3 regions of the Streptomyces sp. TAA204 genome follow, and region 1 is predicted to be linked to each of the others. Evidence: riboswitches for the same ligand, from Rfam matches in the RefSeq annotation. Region 1 holds a riboswitch; each other region holds the start of a gene.
The links. A riboswitch is a leader RNA that binds a small molecule or an ion and turns the genes downstream of it on or off. The one in region 1 is predicted to bind cobalamin.
Positions count from the first base shown of each region.

Region 1 (5,387 bases):
GGAGGGCGACCCCGGTGCGAACCGCCAGTCCACGCACGATCGTCATCTGGTCCGCTGTCGCGCTGGTCGGCGCGGTCGCCTGGTCGATACTCGCGCTCTCCAGAGGCGAGGAGATCTCGGCCGCCTGGATGGTGGCCGCGGCGCTCGGCTCGTACGCGATCGGCTACCGCTTCTATGCGCGCTTCATCACCAACCGCGTGCTCAAGGTCGACAAGACCCGCGCGACGCCCGCCGAGCGGCTGAACAACGGCATCGACTACCACCCCACCGACCGCCGTGTGCTGCTGGGCCACCACTTCGCCGCCATCGCGGGCGCGGGCCCGCTGGTGGGCCCGATCCTCGCCGCGCAGATGGGATATCTGCCCGGCACGATCTGGATCATCGTCGGCGTCATCTTCGCGGGCGCCGTGCAGGACATGGTGGTGCTCTTCTTCTCCATGCGGCGCGACGGCAAGTCGCTGGGCCAGATGGCGCGTGAGGAGATCGGACCGGTGGGCGGCGCGGCAGCGCTGATCGCCGTCTTCGTCATCATGATCATCCTGCTCGCCGTGCTGGCGCTCGTGGTCGTCAACGCCCTCGCCGAGTCGCCGTGGGGCACCTTCTCCATCGCCATGACCGTGCCCATCGCGCTGTTCATGGGCTTCTACCTGCGCGTGATCCGGCCCGGCCGGGTCAGCGAGGTGTCGCTGATCGGGATCGTCCTGCTGCTGTTCGCGATCGTCTCGGGAAGCTGGATCGCGGAGTCCTCGCTGGCGGACGCGTTCACGCTGGAGCCGGGCACGCTGGTCGTCTGGATGGTCGTCTACGGGTTCATCGCCTCGGTGCTGCCCGTATGGATGCTGCTCGCGCCGCGCGACTACCTGTCGACCTTCATGAAGATCGGCACGATCGCGCTGCTCGCGCTGGGCGTCGTCATCGCACTGCCGACCATGAAGATGGACGCGGTCACGGACTTCGCGGGGAGCGGCACCGGTCCGGTCTTCGCCGGTTCACTCTTCCCGTTCGTCTTCATCACCATCGCGTGCGGCGCGCTCTCCGGGTTCCACGCGCTGATCTCCTCGGGCACCACCCCGAAGATGATCCAGAAGGAGACGCAGATCCGGATGATCGGCTACGGCTCCATGCTGATGGAGTCGTTCGTCGCCGTGATGGCGATGGTCGCGGCGTGCATCATCGACCCCGGGCTGTACTTCGCGATGAACGCCCCCGCCGGCGTGATCGGCGACAGCGTGCAGTCGGCGTCGCAGGCGGTGGCCGACCTGGGCTACTCGATCTCGCCCGAAGCGCTCGCCTCCGCCGCCAAGGAGGTGGAGGAGCAGTCGCTGCTCTCCCGTACGGGCGGGGCACCCACCCTCGCGGTGGGCGTCTCGGAGATCTTCTCGCAGATCATCGGCGGCGCCGGAGCGAAAGCGTTCTGGTACCACTTCGCGATCATGTTCGAGGCCCTGTTCATCCTCACCGCCCTCGACGCGGGCACCCGCGTGGGCCGGTTCATGCTGCAGGACACCCTCGGCAACATCTACAAGCCCTTCCGCAACATCAGCTGGATTCCGGGTCTGTGGCTGTGCAGCGCCATCGTGGTCGCGCTGTGGGGCTACTTCCTGTGGGTCGGCGTCCACGAGCCGCTGGGCGGGATCAACCAGCTCTTCCCGCTGTTCGGCATCGCCAACCAGCTGCTCGCGGCCGTCGCGCTGGCGGTGGCGACCACGCTGCTGGTGAAGTCCGGCAAGCTGAAGTGGGCCTGGGTGACGGGCGTTCCACTCGTCTGGGACGCCGTGGTGACCCTCACGGCGAGCTGGCAGAAGGTCTTCTCCAGCGACCCGAAGGTGGGCTTCTTCCAGCAGCGCTCCGACTTCCAGGCGGCCATCGACAGGGGTGAGGTGCTCCCGCCGGCCAAGAGCATGAGCGACATGCAGACCATCGTGACCAACTCCACCGTGGACGGCGTGCTGGCCGCGCTCTTCGCCGTACTGGTGATCGTGGTGATCGCGGACGCCGGACGCACGTGCGTCAGGGCCCTGCGCGACCCGGCCTCCGCCACGCTGAACGAGACGCCGTACGAGGAGTCCAAGCTCGTCGCACCGGCCGGCCTCATCCCCGACAAGGAGGAGAAGGCCGAACTGGCGGCGGTGGGCGCGGGCGGTTCCGGCCCCGGGTCCGGGGAGACGGCGGGCGGCTCCGGGACGCGGGAGGAGCCGTGACCCGGCAACTGCTGCGCGGCGCACGCTGGGTCCGCTGGTACGTGCGCGAACTGACCGACGAGAGCGCCTACGACCGGTACGTGGAGCACCTGCGCAAGCACGACCCGGACGCGCGGGTACCCAGCCGGCGGGAGTTCGAGCGGCAGCGCACGGACGCCCGCGACAACGACCCCCGAGGAGGGTTCCGCTGCTGCTGACGTGTGCACCGCGGACGCGGGACGCAGACGCGGGAGGAGCCTCACGAGGAGCGCACGAGGAGCCGTCCGCCCCGAGGGGCGGGCGGCTCCTCCGCCGTTGTCGGTGGGATACGGCAGACTCCCGCACATGGACCTCACGATCAGACGCCCACGGCCCGACGAGCTGGAGACCGTCGGCGAGCTGACGGCACGTGCCTACCTCGAGGACGGCCTGCTGGACTTCGGCGAGAGAGACCCGTATCTGGAGCATCTGCGCGCCGCCCGCCACCGCGCCGAGCACGCCGAGATGTTCGTGGCGGCCGACGCCGGCTCGGACCTCGTGCTGGGCTCGGTTGCCTTCGCGTCGTACGGCGGGACGTACGCGGAGATCGCCCGGCCGGGAGAGGGCGAGTTCCGCATGCTGGCCGTCCGGCCCGGCAGCCGGGGAAGGGGAGTCGGCGAGGCCCTGGTGCGGACATGCGCGGAACGCGCGCGTGAACTCGGCCTGAGGCGGCTGGTGCTCTCCAGCCACCCGCGGATGCTGTCCGCCCACCGGCTCTACGGGCGGCTGGGGTTCGCGCGCACACCCGATCGGGACTGGCACCCGCTGCCGCTCCTCGCGCTGATCACCTTCGCTCTGGAGCTGTGAGACTTCACTCTCGTCCGGCACAAGATGTGGTGTCGTCTGTCGTTGGCCGCCACCAGATGTATGGTGGTGCTGGCTGCCATGCAGGGGAATCCGGTGCGAGTCCGGAACTGTCCCGCAACGGTGTGCGATGTGCTGTTCCCCGTGCCGGGAGCCGGACGTCGCAAGTCCGAGTGCCTGCCGGCGGCGTAGACGACGTCCGGGTCCCGAGGGATGGACCGGTGGACGCTGGAAGGTGTGCCGCCGCCCGCTGCGGCATGCCCGAACGCCCCGCCGTGTGCGCTCGCCCCGGGTCCCATCCGAGCGAGGGAGAGCACACCCCGTGACCATCGCATCCGCCGAAACCGCCACCCCGCGCGGTGACTTCGGCGCCCCTGACGCCTCCGGCGCATCCAGAGCCGCAGGAGGAACCACAGAGGCAGAAGGGGCCACCGGCGCCGCCGACGGCCCGCACACGGGCACGCAGCCCGCCACACAGCCCGCCGCGCCGGGCTCGCGGACTCTGCTGGACACCCTGACCGAGCTGTCCGCCGACCTGCCCGGCACCGACCCGGAGAGGGTCGCCTCCGCCGTGCTCCGCGGCCGTCAACAGGGCAGCAGCGAAGCCGAGTTGCGGGCGCTCGCGGCGGAGGAGGCGGCCGGGCTCATCGGGGAGGAGCCCGCCCACTCGCGGCTCGCCGCCCGTCTCCTCACGCTCGCCGTCCGGGAGGAGGCCCGCGGGCAGGGCGCCACCTCCTTCTCGGCGTCCGTCGCCACCGGCCACCGCGAGGGCCTGATCTCGGACGGTACGGCCGCGTTCGTACGGACGCACGCTGAGCGACTCGACGCCCTGGCGGAAGCGGCGACGGCCGAAGGGGCGGACGACCGCTTCGGATACTTCGGGCTGCGCACGGTCCACTCGCGCTACCTGCTTCGCCACCCCACGACCCGACGGGTGACCGAGACGCCGCAGCACTTCCTGCTGCGCGTGGCATGCGGACTGGCGGCGGACGGCTCGGACGCGGCCGTCGACGAGGTCGCCGAGCTGTACCGGCTGACCAGCTCTCTGGCCTACCTCCCCTCCTCCCCCACGCTCTTCAACTCCGGTACCCGGCACGCCCAGATGTCGTCCTGCTATCTGCTGGACTCGCCCCTGGACGAGCTGGACTCGATCTACCAGCGCTACCAGGAGGTCGCGCGGCTCTCCAAGCACGCCGGCGGCATCGGCCTGTCCTGGTCCCGCATCCGGGCGCGCGGTTCGCTGATCCGGGGGACCAACGGGCACTCGGGCGGCATCGTCCCGTTCCTGCGCACCCTGGACTCCTCGGTCGCGGCGGTGAACCAGGGCGGCCGGCGCAAGGGCGCGGCGTGCGTCTATCTGGAGACCTGGCACGCCGACGTCGAGGAGTTCCTGGAGCTGCGCGACAACACCGGTGAGGAAGCCCGGCGGACGCACAACCTCAACCTCGCGCACTGGGTTCCGGACGAGTTCATGCGCCGCGTGGAGGCCGACGGCGACTGGTCGCTCTTCTCTCCCTCACAGGTGCCGGAGCTGACCGACCTGTGGGGCGACGCGTTCGACGACGCCTACCGGCGGGCCGAGTCCGAGGGGCGCTTCGTCAAGCGGGTGCCGGCCCGGCAGCTCTATGCCCGCATGATGCGCACCCTGGCGCAGACCGGGAACGGCTGGATGACGTTCAAGGACACCGCCAACCGCACCGCCAACCAGACGGCCGAGCCCGGCAGCATCGTCCACTCCTCGAATCTGTGCACCGAGATCCTGGAGGTCACCGACGACTCGGAGACGGCGGTGTGCAACCTCGGCTCCGTCAACCTCGCGGCGCATCTGGGCGAGGACGGCGAGATGGACTGGGAGCGCCTGGACGCCACCGTCCGTACGGCCGTGACCTTCCTCGACAGGGTTGTGGACGTCAACTTCTACCCGACCGGGGCGGCCCGGCGTTCCAACTCCCGCTGGCGCCCCGTCGGTCTGGGCGTGATGGGGCTGCAGGACGTCCTCTTCCGCAGGCGCCTGCGCTTCGACTCGGACGCGGCACGGGAGCTGTCCGCACGCATCAGCGAACGCATCATGCTCGCGGCCTACGAGACCAGCGCCGAACTCGCCGAGCGGCACGGCCCGTTCGGCTCCTGGACTAAGACCCGTACGGCGCGCGGCGTGCTGCACCCCGACCACTATCCGCGGGCCGTTCATGCCTGGCCGGAGCGCTGGGCGGCGCTGCGTGCCCGCATCGCGCGGAGCGGCATGCGCAACTCGCTGCTGCTCGCCGTCGCACCGACGGCCACGATCGCGGCGATCGCGGGTGTGTACGAGTGCATCGAGCCGCAGGTCTCCAACCTCTTCAAGCGCGAGACGCTGAGCGGCGA
Region 1 covers NZ_AUKW01000004.1:107,655-113,041, forward strand. The annotation lists gene H343_RS29700 (carbon starvation CstA family protein) at 15-2,201, shown strand; gene H343_RS0108810 (YbdD/YjiX family protein) at 2,198-2,398, shown strand; gene H343_RS0108815 (GNAT family N-acetyltransferase) at 2,526-3,026, shown strand; cobalamin riboswitch at 3,053-3,222, shown strand; gene H343_RS29705 (ribonucleoside-diphosphate reductase subunit alpha) at 3,526-5,387, shown strand, end outside.

Region 2 (5,387 bases), on a different contig from region 1:
CTGCGCCGCCCCCGTCCCCCGCACCGCGGCCTCCCCGGCGGCCCGCTCGACACCTGCCTCGACGCCTACCTCGACAGCGAGCAGTCCCTCCTGCTCGGCCACCGGTTCCACCCCACCCCCAAAGCGCACGGTGCGGACTCCGCGACCTGGGCGGCGTACGCGCCCGAGGAAGGCGCCCGTTTCCCGCTGCGGCTGCTCGCCGTGCGTGAGGACCTGATCGCCGAGGACTCCTCGGAATATGACGCGCTCGCGGCGCTGGACAGGCTCGGCGAGGCCCCCGCCGGTTTCCGGCTGCTGCCCGCGCACCCCTGGCAGTTCCAGCTGCTGCACCGGCACACCGCCTTCGCCGCCCTGCTCTCGCGGGGCGCGGTGCACGACCTGGGCACCTCCGACGCCGCGGTCACCCCGACCGCCTCGGTCCGCACCGTGTACGACGGCACGACGTTCCTGAAGTTCAGCCTCGACGTGCGCATCACCAACTGCCTGCGCAAGAACGCACACTACGAACTCACCGGAGCGGTGGCCCTCACCCGGCTGCTGCGGCCCGTGCTCGAGGATCTGACCGTGCGCCACCCCGGCGCGGCGGTGCTCCGCGAGCCCGCGTACCGCAGCCTCGCGGTGCGCGGCCCCGACGGCCGCACGGACCGGACGCTGCTGGAGGGCTTCGGAGTGATCGTCCGGGAAGGTCTCGGACCTTACGTCCCCGTCGGAACCACACCGCTGCTGGCGGCCGCCCTCGCGGACGAATACCCCACCGGTCCGGGACGGGTCGCCGCCCTGCTGGACGGCGCGGGTCCGTCCGCCGCCGCCGCGTGGTGGGGCAGCTACGTGGACCTCATCGTTCCGCCGGTGCTGTCCGCCTTCTTCCTGCACGGGCTGATCCTCGAACCGCACCTGCAGAACGTCGTGGTCTGCGTCGACGGGGACGGCGCACCGGTGCGGGTGGTCTTCCGCGACCTCGAGGGCACCAAGCTGGTGTCCGGAACGCACCGCGACGCTCTGTCCGGGCTGCCCGGAGAGGTCGCCCGTTCCCTCACCTACGACATCCGCCGCGGCTGGGACCGCGTCGTCTACTGCCTGCTCGTCAACCATCTCTCCGAGATGCTGTCGGCCGTCGCCGACCTGCACCCCGGTACGGAGCCGGCACTGTGGCGACGCGTCCGCCACACGCTCGCCCGGTGCGCCGGAAACCTGGGCGACCCACCGCCGCTGCGGGCACTGCTCGCCGGGGAGGCGCTGCCCGCCAAGGCCAACCTCCTCACGCGCTGGCAACGCGTGCCGGACCGGGAAGCCGACTACGTCCGGCTGCCTTCCCCGCTGACCCACCCGGCCGTGACGAACGGAGCTGTCGGTTGAACCTGCTCACCCGGGCCGTGCGGGAGACCGCACTCGCCCTCGGCCCCCACGAACTGCCCTGCTACATCTACGATCTCGACGCGCTGCGGCAACACGCCGCCACCGTCCGCGCGGCCCTTCCCGAGTCCGTGGAGCTGTACTACGCGGCCAAGGCCAACCCGGACACGGAGATCCTGCGGACGCTGGCGCCGTTCACGGATGGATTCGAGGTCTCCTCCGGCGGGGAACTCGCCCACGCAGCCGCTACTGTTCACGGTCAGCCTCTCGCCTTCGGCGGCCCCGGCAAGACACCCGAGGAGATCGCGGCAGCCCTCACCGCCGGCGTGCGGCGCTTCCACGTCGAGAGCCTTCACGAACTGCGGCTGCTGGCCCGGCTGGCTTCCCGTCACCACCGGGAGCCTGCGGCGACGCCCCGTGTCCTGCTGCGCTTCAACCCGCCCCTCTCCGCGGACGCCCTGGCCGGCAGCGCACTGGCCATGGGAGGCCGGCCCACGCCCTTCGGGATGAACACGGCCGAAGTGGCCGAAGCCATGGGGATGTTCGCCCGTCACGAGCTGCAAGGACTCGAACTGGCAGGTCTGCACGCCCACTTGGCGAGCGGTCTGGGTGCCGGCGCCCAACTCGCGCTCACCGGGGAGGTCGCCGCCGGGGCCACGGAACTCGCCGCCCGGTGCGGCGTCCGGCTGCGCGAACTCACGGTCGGCGGCGGCATGGCCGTCGACTACTCCCGCCCGGCGTCGCGCTTCGACTGGCCCTCCTTCGGGGCCGGGCTGGCCCGACTCGCAGAGCGGCATCCCGGACCCGTACTGCGGATCGAGCCGGGGCGTGCGCTGACGGCGTACTGCGGCTGGTACGCGACGGAGGTGCTGGACGTGAAGAGCAGCCACGGCGAGGAGTTCGCCGTCGTCCGCGGCGGCACCCACCATCTGCGCACGCCGGCGGCCAAGGGGCACGACCAGCCGGCCGAGGTCCTCCCGGTGGAGCGCTGGCCCCATCCTCTGCCCCGTCCGGCCGCGCGGGGCGGCCACGTCAGCTTCACCGGGCAGTTGTGCACCCCCAAGGACGTCCTGGCCCGCGGCGTGCCGGCACCGGGACTCCGGGCGGGCGACAGGGTCGTCTTCGCACTGGCGGGCGCATACGCGTGGAACATCTCCCACCACGACTTCCTGATGCACCCCCGCCCCGGATGCCGCTACCTTCACCCGCCCGAGCCGGCGCTCTGAGCGCGAGGACGGCCGTCCGGCTCTTGGTTCCGGCGAATCCGGCCCGTCACGAGATCCACGACGAGGAACAGCAGCAGCGGTATGCCGAACCATGGCAGCCAGTACCCGACCAGCGCCGTCACCACAGCCCCCGGAGCCAGCACCTTCCCGGGGATGCGCCGCCACGCGCCGCGCGCCGGAGCGCGTCCCGGCCGCGGCAGCCACCCGGTCGGGGCGTCACCGCGCGTGGGGCGGCGCAGCCACCACATCCGGTATCCCCAGAAGATCATTCCGATCAGCGCAAGGGCGAGAAGGGCCAGCACGATCTGGTTGACCAGGCCGAACAGCAGGCCCATGTGCGCGTCCACGCCCCAGCGCGACAGCTTCGCCAGCAGGGGGTAGTCGTCGAAACGGAGGGTCGCGGTGATCTCTCCGGAGTCCGGTGCGACCGCGACGGAGTCCTGCCGCTCGGGCCAGGAACGGGTGTTCTCCTTCACGACGTACGCACTGCCGCTGTCGGCGGGGGGCGTGATGTCCAGGACGCCTCCGAGTCCGGCCTCCCTCGCCTCGCGGACGGCTCCGTCGAAGCCGATGTCCCGGCCGTCCGGCTTCCCCGGTCCGTCAGTGTGCGAAACGGTGGCGGCGACCTCCGGCGTGGGACTGTTCAACTGCTCCCGCAACTGAGTGATGTTGGCCCCCGCGTAGGCGGACCACGTCAGCCCCGTGGCGGACAGGCCCAACAGGCCCGCGGCCGCCCACAGCCCGACCGCGCCGTGCCAGGACCTCACCCGCCGGCGCCCGGGAGGAGCCGACTGCTCCGGCAGCAAGGTGCGGCGCAGCCTGCGGCGCGAGCGACGAAGCCCGACCCACAGCACCAGTCCCCCGGCGACCTCCACCCACAGCCAACTCGCCGCGATCTCACTGTAGTTGCGACCGAACTCGCCCAGGTGCAGGTTGCGGTGCAAATCGTCGAACCACGCCCGGACCGGCAGCCACTGGCCGAAGGTCTCCAGCGTGCCCAGCACCGAGTGGTCGTACGGGTCGACGAAGGCTGTCCGCGTGTACCCCTCCTTCAGCCCCGGCTCCTCGAAAACGACACGGGTGCTGTCCTCGCGGCCGGGCCCGGTCGTCACCGAGACCAGGGAGCCGTCCGGCGCAGCCTTCTTCGCCGCCGCCACCTGAACCGCCAGCGAGTCCGGCTCGCCCCGGGGGCTCACCTTCAACTCGTCCTGGTAGAGCGTCTTCTCCACCTGAGGCATCGCCGTATAGAAGAGACCGGTCACGGCCGCGACGAGCAGGAACGGCGCGATGAAGACGCCGGCGTAGAAGTGCAGGCGCAGCAGCAGCGCCCGTGTTCCGGACCGCGTGTCCGCCGTCCCGGACGCCGGAGTCCCGGAGGGTGGCTCCTCCAACTGCGTCGTGGCCGCCGTCGTGTTCGCCATGGTGTTCCTCTCCGTGCTCCCATCGGTCCCCACTCGTGGGGTGCCGGCAGGTAGTCGGGCTGAGAGAGGGCGGAGTTCCAACCGGGCGACATGCGGCAGCATGACGTACGTCACATCCGACGAACGCGGCCCCGTTACCGGGCGCCGTCCCGGCCTTGCCGTCAGCCGGTTCGTGACGGTGCCCACGGCGGGCGTGTTCGCGGAAGACGCCGCGTGCACCCATGCCACCGGCCGGTGCGTACTTGTCCTGAGCCACAATGGCGGGGCAGGGCGACGGGGATCAGGAAGCCGGTGTGATTCCGGCACGGTCCCGCCACTGTGACCGGGGAGCGGACCCCAGCAAGGCCACGGCCTGTGGTTGCACGGGCTGGAAGGCAGGGGCGAGCGGTGATCCGGGAGTCAGGAGACTGACCCGTCGCCGTCCACCGACTGGGGCGAGGACACCCCGGGAAGGATCGCGATGCCGAGTCGTGCCGAGATACGCGCAGCCAGTGGCCCAGCACCGAGCAGGCGCACCGTGATGACAAGCGCCGGAGCAGTGGCGGCCGCGGGGCTGCTCACCGGCTGCCCGCCGGAGGACGGTGGGAAGTCCGGCCGCTTCCGTGCCGCGTTCACCGCCGGCGGCTCGCAGGAGACGCTCGATCCGCACGTCGCGCCGAACTTCGTCGATCAGGCGCGTGCGAAGGCGCTGTTCGACACGCTCGCCACGTACGACGACGACATGTCGGTGCGGGCACGCCTCGCGGAGTCGTGGGAGAGCGACTCATCGGGCCGGCGCTGGCACATACGCCTCCGCAAGGCCTCCTTCCACGACGGCGAACCGGTGACGGCGAAGGACGTGCTCTACAGCTACCGCCGCGCCGCGGACCCGGGAACCGGTTCACCGTCCCAACAGCTGCTGTCCGCCATCGACTTCGACGACAGCCGCGCCACCGGCACCCGCGAGGTGACACTGGTCCTGAAGCGTCCGGACTTCGAGTTCCCCACCGCGTTCGCCGGGCCCGGCACGGAGATCATCCCGGCGGGCACCACCAGCTTCCGCCGGCCTGTGGGTTCGGGACCCTTCCGCTATGCCGGGTTCAGGCCCGGAGGCATAGCGCACTTCGTGCGGTGGAAGGGGCACTGGGCCGGACCTCCCCGGATCAACGACCTGGAGATCGTCCCCGTCAACGAGGAGTCGGCGCGCGTGAACGCGCTGCTGTCCGGACAGGTGCAGTACGCGGCCGACATCTCCGGGGCTTTCATCGACCGCCTCGAACGGACCGACGGTGTGCGCGTGTTGACGTCCCGGCAGGCCACTGCTCAACAGGTGCTGCTGCGTACCGGCCGTGCCCCCTTCGACGACCCGAAGCTCGTGGAGGCACTGCTGCTGGGCGTCGACAGGGAG
Region 2 covers NZ_AUKW01000001.1:303,452-308,838, forward strand. The annotation lists gene H343_RS0101300 (IucA/IucC family protein) at 1-1,356, shown strand, start outside; gene H343_RS0101305 (type III PLP-dependent enzyme) at 1,353-2,579, shown strand; gene H343_RS28205 (PepSY-associated TM helix domain-containing protein) at 2,555-4,000, opposite strand; cobalamin riboswitch at 4,246-4,430, shown strand; gene H343_RS0101315 (ABC transporter substrate-binding protein) at 4,521-5,387, shown strand, end outside.
Region 2: linked by a shared signal. The riboswitch ahead of H343_RS0101315 (ABC transporter substrate-binding protein) and the one ahead of H343_RS29705 (ribonucleoside-diphosphate reductase subunit alpha) in region 1 are both predicted to bind cobalamin.

Region 3 (5,387 bases), on a different contig from region 1:
CGGCCCAGATCAGATCGGCGCCCTTCGCCGGGTCGAGCGAGCCGTCCACGATCTGGGTAGCCAGCCAGTGCGCCAGAGCCCACTTTGCGGCTGTCGGAGATGCGGGGGCTTCGAAGCTGATGCCCAGCTCTTCTGCTACGTGGCCGAACAGCTCTTGTGCTTCGGGCTCCTCGTGACGCCCCAGGCCGGCCAGCAGCGGAAGCGACGGAGCGTCGACTTCGGCAAGCACCGCGTCGACGGCAGACTGGATGAGGCGATCGGAACCGACGTGCCGTCCGAGTGCTCGGGCCTGTGCCAGCGTTCTCAGCTGCTTCAGTGCCTCGTCCCTGGTCACCTCTGACGCATCCCGTCCCCGTTGATGTCGGACTTGGATGTCAAAGGCCCCGGACCTTGATCGGTCCGGGGCCTTTTCGCTGGTGCCCCCGGCAGGATTCGAACCTGCGACACCCGCTTTAGGAGAGCGGTGCTCTATCCCCTGAGCTACGGAGGCGCGGCCTGGTGAAATCCTTGGTGAAACCCCAGCCGGGGACGCACCAGGCCACACAGGCGCCAGTGCCGCCCACAAGGGACGACCCTGGACAGGTTAGCTGATGGCTCGGTGTGATGATGCACGCGATGACGCGCAGCCTGTGTCAGCAGCCGGGCAGGGCCCTCGACTCAGGCGTGGGGGAGCTCTCGGGTTGCTCAGCCATCCTCTTCCTCCCCGTCCGAGTACGTGGGGTCCTCCGCGTGGCCGGCAGCAGAGGTGGCGTTCTGCCCGGGCATGAGGCCCGCGGCCGGCCACGGGCAGGCTCCGGTCCGGACTGCGAGGGTTTCCGCACTTCGCGGATGACTCGGTAGAGGCCCAGGCCGGCGCTGTCTTTTTTCGGTTCGTGTCAGTCACTGCGGGGACGATTCCCCGTGCTCCCGCAGGGCCGCGTCCAGCGAGCCGAGGAGGCCGGCCATGCCGGCGAGCAGGTCCCCGCTGTTGCGCAACCTGGCGCCCTGGCGCCCCGGCTGTCGAGTTGCCTGCGCATCGCCGCGAGATTCCCGTACTCGCTCGCGGTGGGTCACAGCCACCATCGGCTCACCGTCGAGAGCCACCTGTCGCGGCGCCGGCCTTCACATCGGGCCTTCCCCTGCCCTGCCGTGCACCCCCGGAGCCTTGGACCGGGGGTGCACGAGCTGCTGTCGAAGACGATGAGCCGGGAGGACGGCGGCTTCCGCCCTCCCGGCCCGGGTGCACGCGTCAGGAGCCCGGAAGCTCCGCCCTCACTGTCCGTGCTGCTTCGACGAGGCTCTCCAGGGAGGACCGGGTCTCCGGCCACCCGCGGGTCTTGAGCCCGCAGTCCGGATTCACCCACAGCCGCTCGGCCGGAATGGCTTCAAGTCCCTTGCGCAGCAGTGTTGCTGCCTCCTCCGCGCCGGGGACGCGGGGCGAGTGGATGTCGTAGACGCCGGGACCGGCTTCGCGGGGGTAGCCGTGTGCTGCGAGTTCGCGGGCCACCTGCATGTGCGACCGGGCTGCCTCCAGGCTGATGACGTCGGCATCGATGTCGTCGATGGCCTGAATGATGTCGCCGAACTCGGCGTAGCACATGTGCGTGTGGATCTGCGTGGCCGGACGCACCCCGCTGGTGCTGAGCCGGAAGGACTCCGTCGCCCACTCCAGGTAGGCCGGACGGTTCGCGGCGCGCAGCGGCAGGGTCTCGCGCAGCGCGGGCTCGTCGACCTGGATGACCGACGTCCCCGCCGCTTCGAGGTCCTGGACCTCGTCGCGCAGAGCGAGGGCGACCTGCCGTGCGGTGTCACCCAGCGGCTGGTCGTCGCGGACGAACGACCAGGCCAGCATGGTGACGGGACCGGTGAGCATCCCCTTGACGGGGCGCTGCGTGAGTGACTGGGCGTACGTCGTCCACGGCACCGTCATCGGCTCCGGACGGGAGATGTCACCGGCCAGGATCGGAGGCCGCACGTAGCGGGTGCCGTACGACTGCACCCATCCCTGCTGCGTGGCGAGGTAGCCGGTGAGCTGCTCGGCGAAGTACTGCACCATGTCGTTGCGTTCGGGCTCGCCGTGCACCAGGACGTCGATCCCGGCGTTCTCCTGGAAGGAGAGCACCTGCTGGATCTCTTCCTTGATGCGGTCCTCGTAACCCGCGGTGTCGATCCTGCCCTTCCGCAAGTCGGCGCGTGCGGTGCGCAGTTCGGACGTCTGCGGGAACGATCCGATCGTGGTCGTCGGCAGCAGCGGCAGCTTCAGGTGGTCCCGCTGGGCCTTCGCGCGTTGGGTGTAGGGCTGGGAACGGCGTCCGTCGGCGTCGGTGATCGCCCCTGCCCTGGCCCGCACCGCGGGATCGTGGGTGATGGCCGAGCCCGCACGGGACGCCAGGTCGGCCCGGTTGGCGGTCAGGTCCGCTGTGATGGAGTCGGTGCCGCCGGCGAGGCCCTTGGCGAGGACGGCGACCTCGTTCGCCTTCTGCCGTGCGAAGGCGAGCCAGCGCAGGACCTGCGGGTCGATGTCCCGCTCGGCGCCCGTGTCGATCGGGACGTGCAGCAGCGAGCAGGACGCGGCCACATCGACCCGGTCGGCGAGTCCGAGCAGGGTGCCGAGGGTGGAGAGCGACTTCTCGAGGTTGTTGATCCAGATGTTGCGTCCGTTGACGACGCCGGCGACCAGGCGCTTGCCGGACAGTCCGCCGGCGGAGGCCAGATCGTCGAGGTTCGCGGCGGCGGCCTCGGTGAAGTCGATCGCCAGACCCTCCACCGGTGCCTTGGCCAGGACCGGCAGGGCCTCTCCCAGGCGGTCGAAGTACGAGGCGACCAGCAGCTTCGGACGGTCCGCAAGGGCGCCGAGGTCACGGTAGGCGCGGGACGCCGCGTTCAGTTCGGCGGCGGTGCGGTCCTGGACGAGGGCCGGCTCGTCCAGCTGCACCCATCCCGCTCCGGCCGCACGCAGATCCGCGAGGACCTCCGCGTAGACGGGCAGCAGCCGGTCAAGGAGTGTCAGGGGGTCGAAGTCGGCGGCGACACCCGGCGCGGGCTTGGACAGCAGCAGGTACGTGACGGGGCCGACCAGGACGGGCCGCGGCGTGTGACCGAGGGCGAGGGCTTCCTTGAACTCGGCGACCTGCTTGGTGCTGTCGGCGGTGAATTCGGTGTCGGGGCCGAGCTCGGGGACCAGGTAGTGGTAGTTGGTGTCGAACCACTTGGTCATCTCCAGCGGTGCCACTTCCTGCGTGCCGCGGGCCATGGCGAAGTACCCGTCGAGGGTGTCCGCGGTGACGGCGGAGCGGTGGCGCTCGGGGACGGCGCCGACCATGACGCTGGTGTCCAGGACGTGGTCGTAGTAGGAGAAGTCCCCGGTCGGGACCTCGTCGATGCCGGCGCCGGCCAGCAACTGCCAGTTGGAGCGGCGCAGGCCCGCTGCGGTATCCCGGAGGGAGTCCGCGGTGACGCGGCCCTTCCAGTAGCCCTCGATGGCCTTCTTCAGTTCCCGGTTCTGGCCCTGACGGGGGAAGCCGTACACGGTGGGCCGTGCTGCCGCGGCTGCGGACTTCGCTGTCACGAATTCTCCTTCGCGAACGATTCGGACGAGTCCCTGTGACAGGAGAGCGCGAAGGAAGCCGCACCAGACGGAGGGTTGAACAGTCCACCTGCGCATGCACGCAGTTGTCCGTCTGACGTTGTGGTCGCCGACCCGCCCTCGAGGCCACTGGGACAACCGCACGTGATGGGTCACGCGCGGGCAACGGGCAGGTCTTCGGACTTGCGGGCACGTCCGCTTTCGAAGGCGGATTCCTACTGGCCGTCGCTTCCCGGGCCCTGGGGGCCCAGTGCTCATGACGGCGGTCGTTCCCACTCACCGCTGCGGGGCAGTCCCGGATTCCCACCGGGTTCCCTCTTACGACGTGCCTGCCTGGCGGGCAGGACGAACCAGCTGCTGTTTCAGAGTATGGCGCAGAGAGCCAGGACGGAACACCGCCCCTCGCGGGCCCCGGAACGACCGGGTGCTCAGCGGTGCCGCCCGGGCCCACTGGAGTGGACCACATCCGGATGGAATGATGACCGTTGACATGGCGACGGCGGTCCGAGGAAGCCGGTGTGAATCCGGCGCGGTCCCGCCACTGTGATCGGTGAGCGGATCCCCGACAGGCCACTGCCCAGGCGGGTGGGAAGGCGGGGACGAGCAATGACCCGAGAGCCAGGAGACTCACGCGGTCGCCTCCTCGACGTACCGGGGCGGATCTCCCCGGAGAGAGGGACGGTTCGACGTGCCCGAGGCAGCGGTCGATGAGGCATCCGGCGAAGCGGAGGCAGCGCAGACGTTCAACCCTGCTCCGTGCCGGATCGTCGTGTGCCGGGACTGCTGCTGCGGCAGCCCCAAGGTGACCGGACTGGATCACACGGCGCAGACGGCTCGCCTGCGTGAGGAGGCGCCTGTCCGGGTCTCCGACTGTCTGGACGTGTGCGACCAGGCCAACGTCATCGTCGTACAGCCTTCCGCCGAGGGCCGTGCTGCCGGCGCCCGACCCGTCTGGCTGGGGCTGGTCAACAGCCCGGACGCGACCGAGGACGTCTCCGCCTGGGTGCGGGCGGGCGGCCCCGGCGTCGCCCCGCGGCCGGAGATCCTCGGCCTGCACCTCATCACGCCGCCTCGCCGGGGGCTTGCCGGGAACCGCCGCGGCGCTTCGCCGCCCCGTGATCGGGGGCGATGAGCCACTTTCGTCACCGGCTCGAAGACCCGCGAACCGAGGCTCCGGTCCGTCCGGGCGGGTCTTCAACGCCACGTGTGGATCGGGACGCGACGGGCTCCGGCCGTTGGTGATCAGGCCAGCAGATGGTCGGAGTGGGAGGCGCGGCGGGCGGCGTCCAGGAGGGCTTGAATCCGGGAGTCGGCCTGCTCGGGGTCGGTCACGGGAGCAGTGAACGGCAGCCGGGCGTCGCGATGGGCGTTCGGATATTCGAGGCGCAGCGTCAGGCCGTAGCGGTCCAGGGCCACAGGAACAGCACGCAGAATGCCCCGCTCGGGCCGCGGTCGCACGAGACGCAGCAGCAGGGGAACGGATTCGCCGTGGCCGTCCAGAAGGTGCGTCAGCGTGGCGGCTTCGCGGGCGGCCAAGGGGTCGGGGGTTGTCTCCTGGAGCGCGTCGAGCGTCACGTACGAGCGTGCGCGGGAGTCTTCGAGCACCGCCTGGCCGAACTCCATGCATGTGCTCCTGGCTTCGCTGTCGAACGCGGCTGCCAGCAGTCCGGTGACGGTGACACGGGCCCGCAGCCGGTCCCGCACCGGTGTGGGCGCGATATCGGTGAGTTCGAGCCTCGCGGGGATGCGCATCTCACCCCTGGCGGCAGGACTCTCCGGCGGTGCGTGAAGGTGGATGCCGCCGGTCGCCTCCGCGTCGTCG
Region 3 covers NZ_AUKW01000001.1:313,165-318,551, reverse strand. The annotation lists gene H343_RS0101365 (hypothetical protein) at 1-334, opposite strand, end outside; tRNA gene H343_RS0101360 (tRNA-Arg) at 415-490, opposite strand; gene H343_RS0101350 (hypothetical protein) at 880-1,062, opposite strand; gene metE (5-methyltetrahydropteroyltriglutamate--homocysteine S-methyltransferase) at 1,229-3,547, opposite strand; cobalamin riboswitch at 3,717-3,935, opposite strand; cobalamin riboswitch at 4,027-4,214, shown strand; gene H343_RS28215 (hypothetical protein) at 4,329-4,697, shown strand; gene H343_RS0101335 (DUF2470 domain-containing protein) at 4,808-5,387, opposite strand, start outside.
Region 3: linked by a shared signal. The riboswitch ahead of metE (5-methyltetrahydropteroyltriglutamate--homocysteine S-methyltransferase) and the one ahead of H343_RS29705 (ribonucleoside-diphosphate reductase subunit alpha) in region 1 are both predicted to bind cobalamin.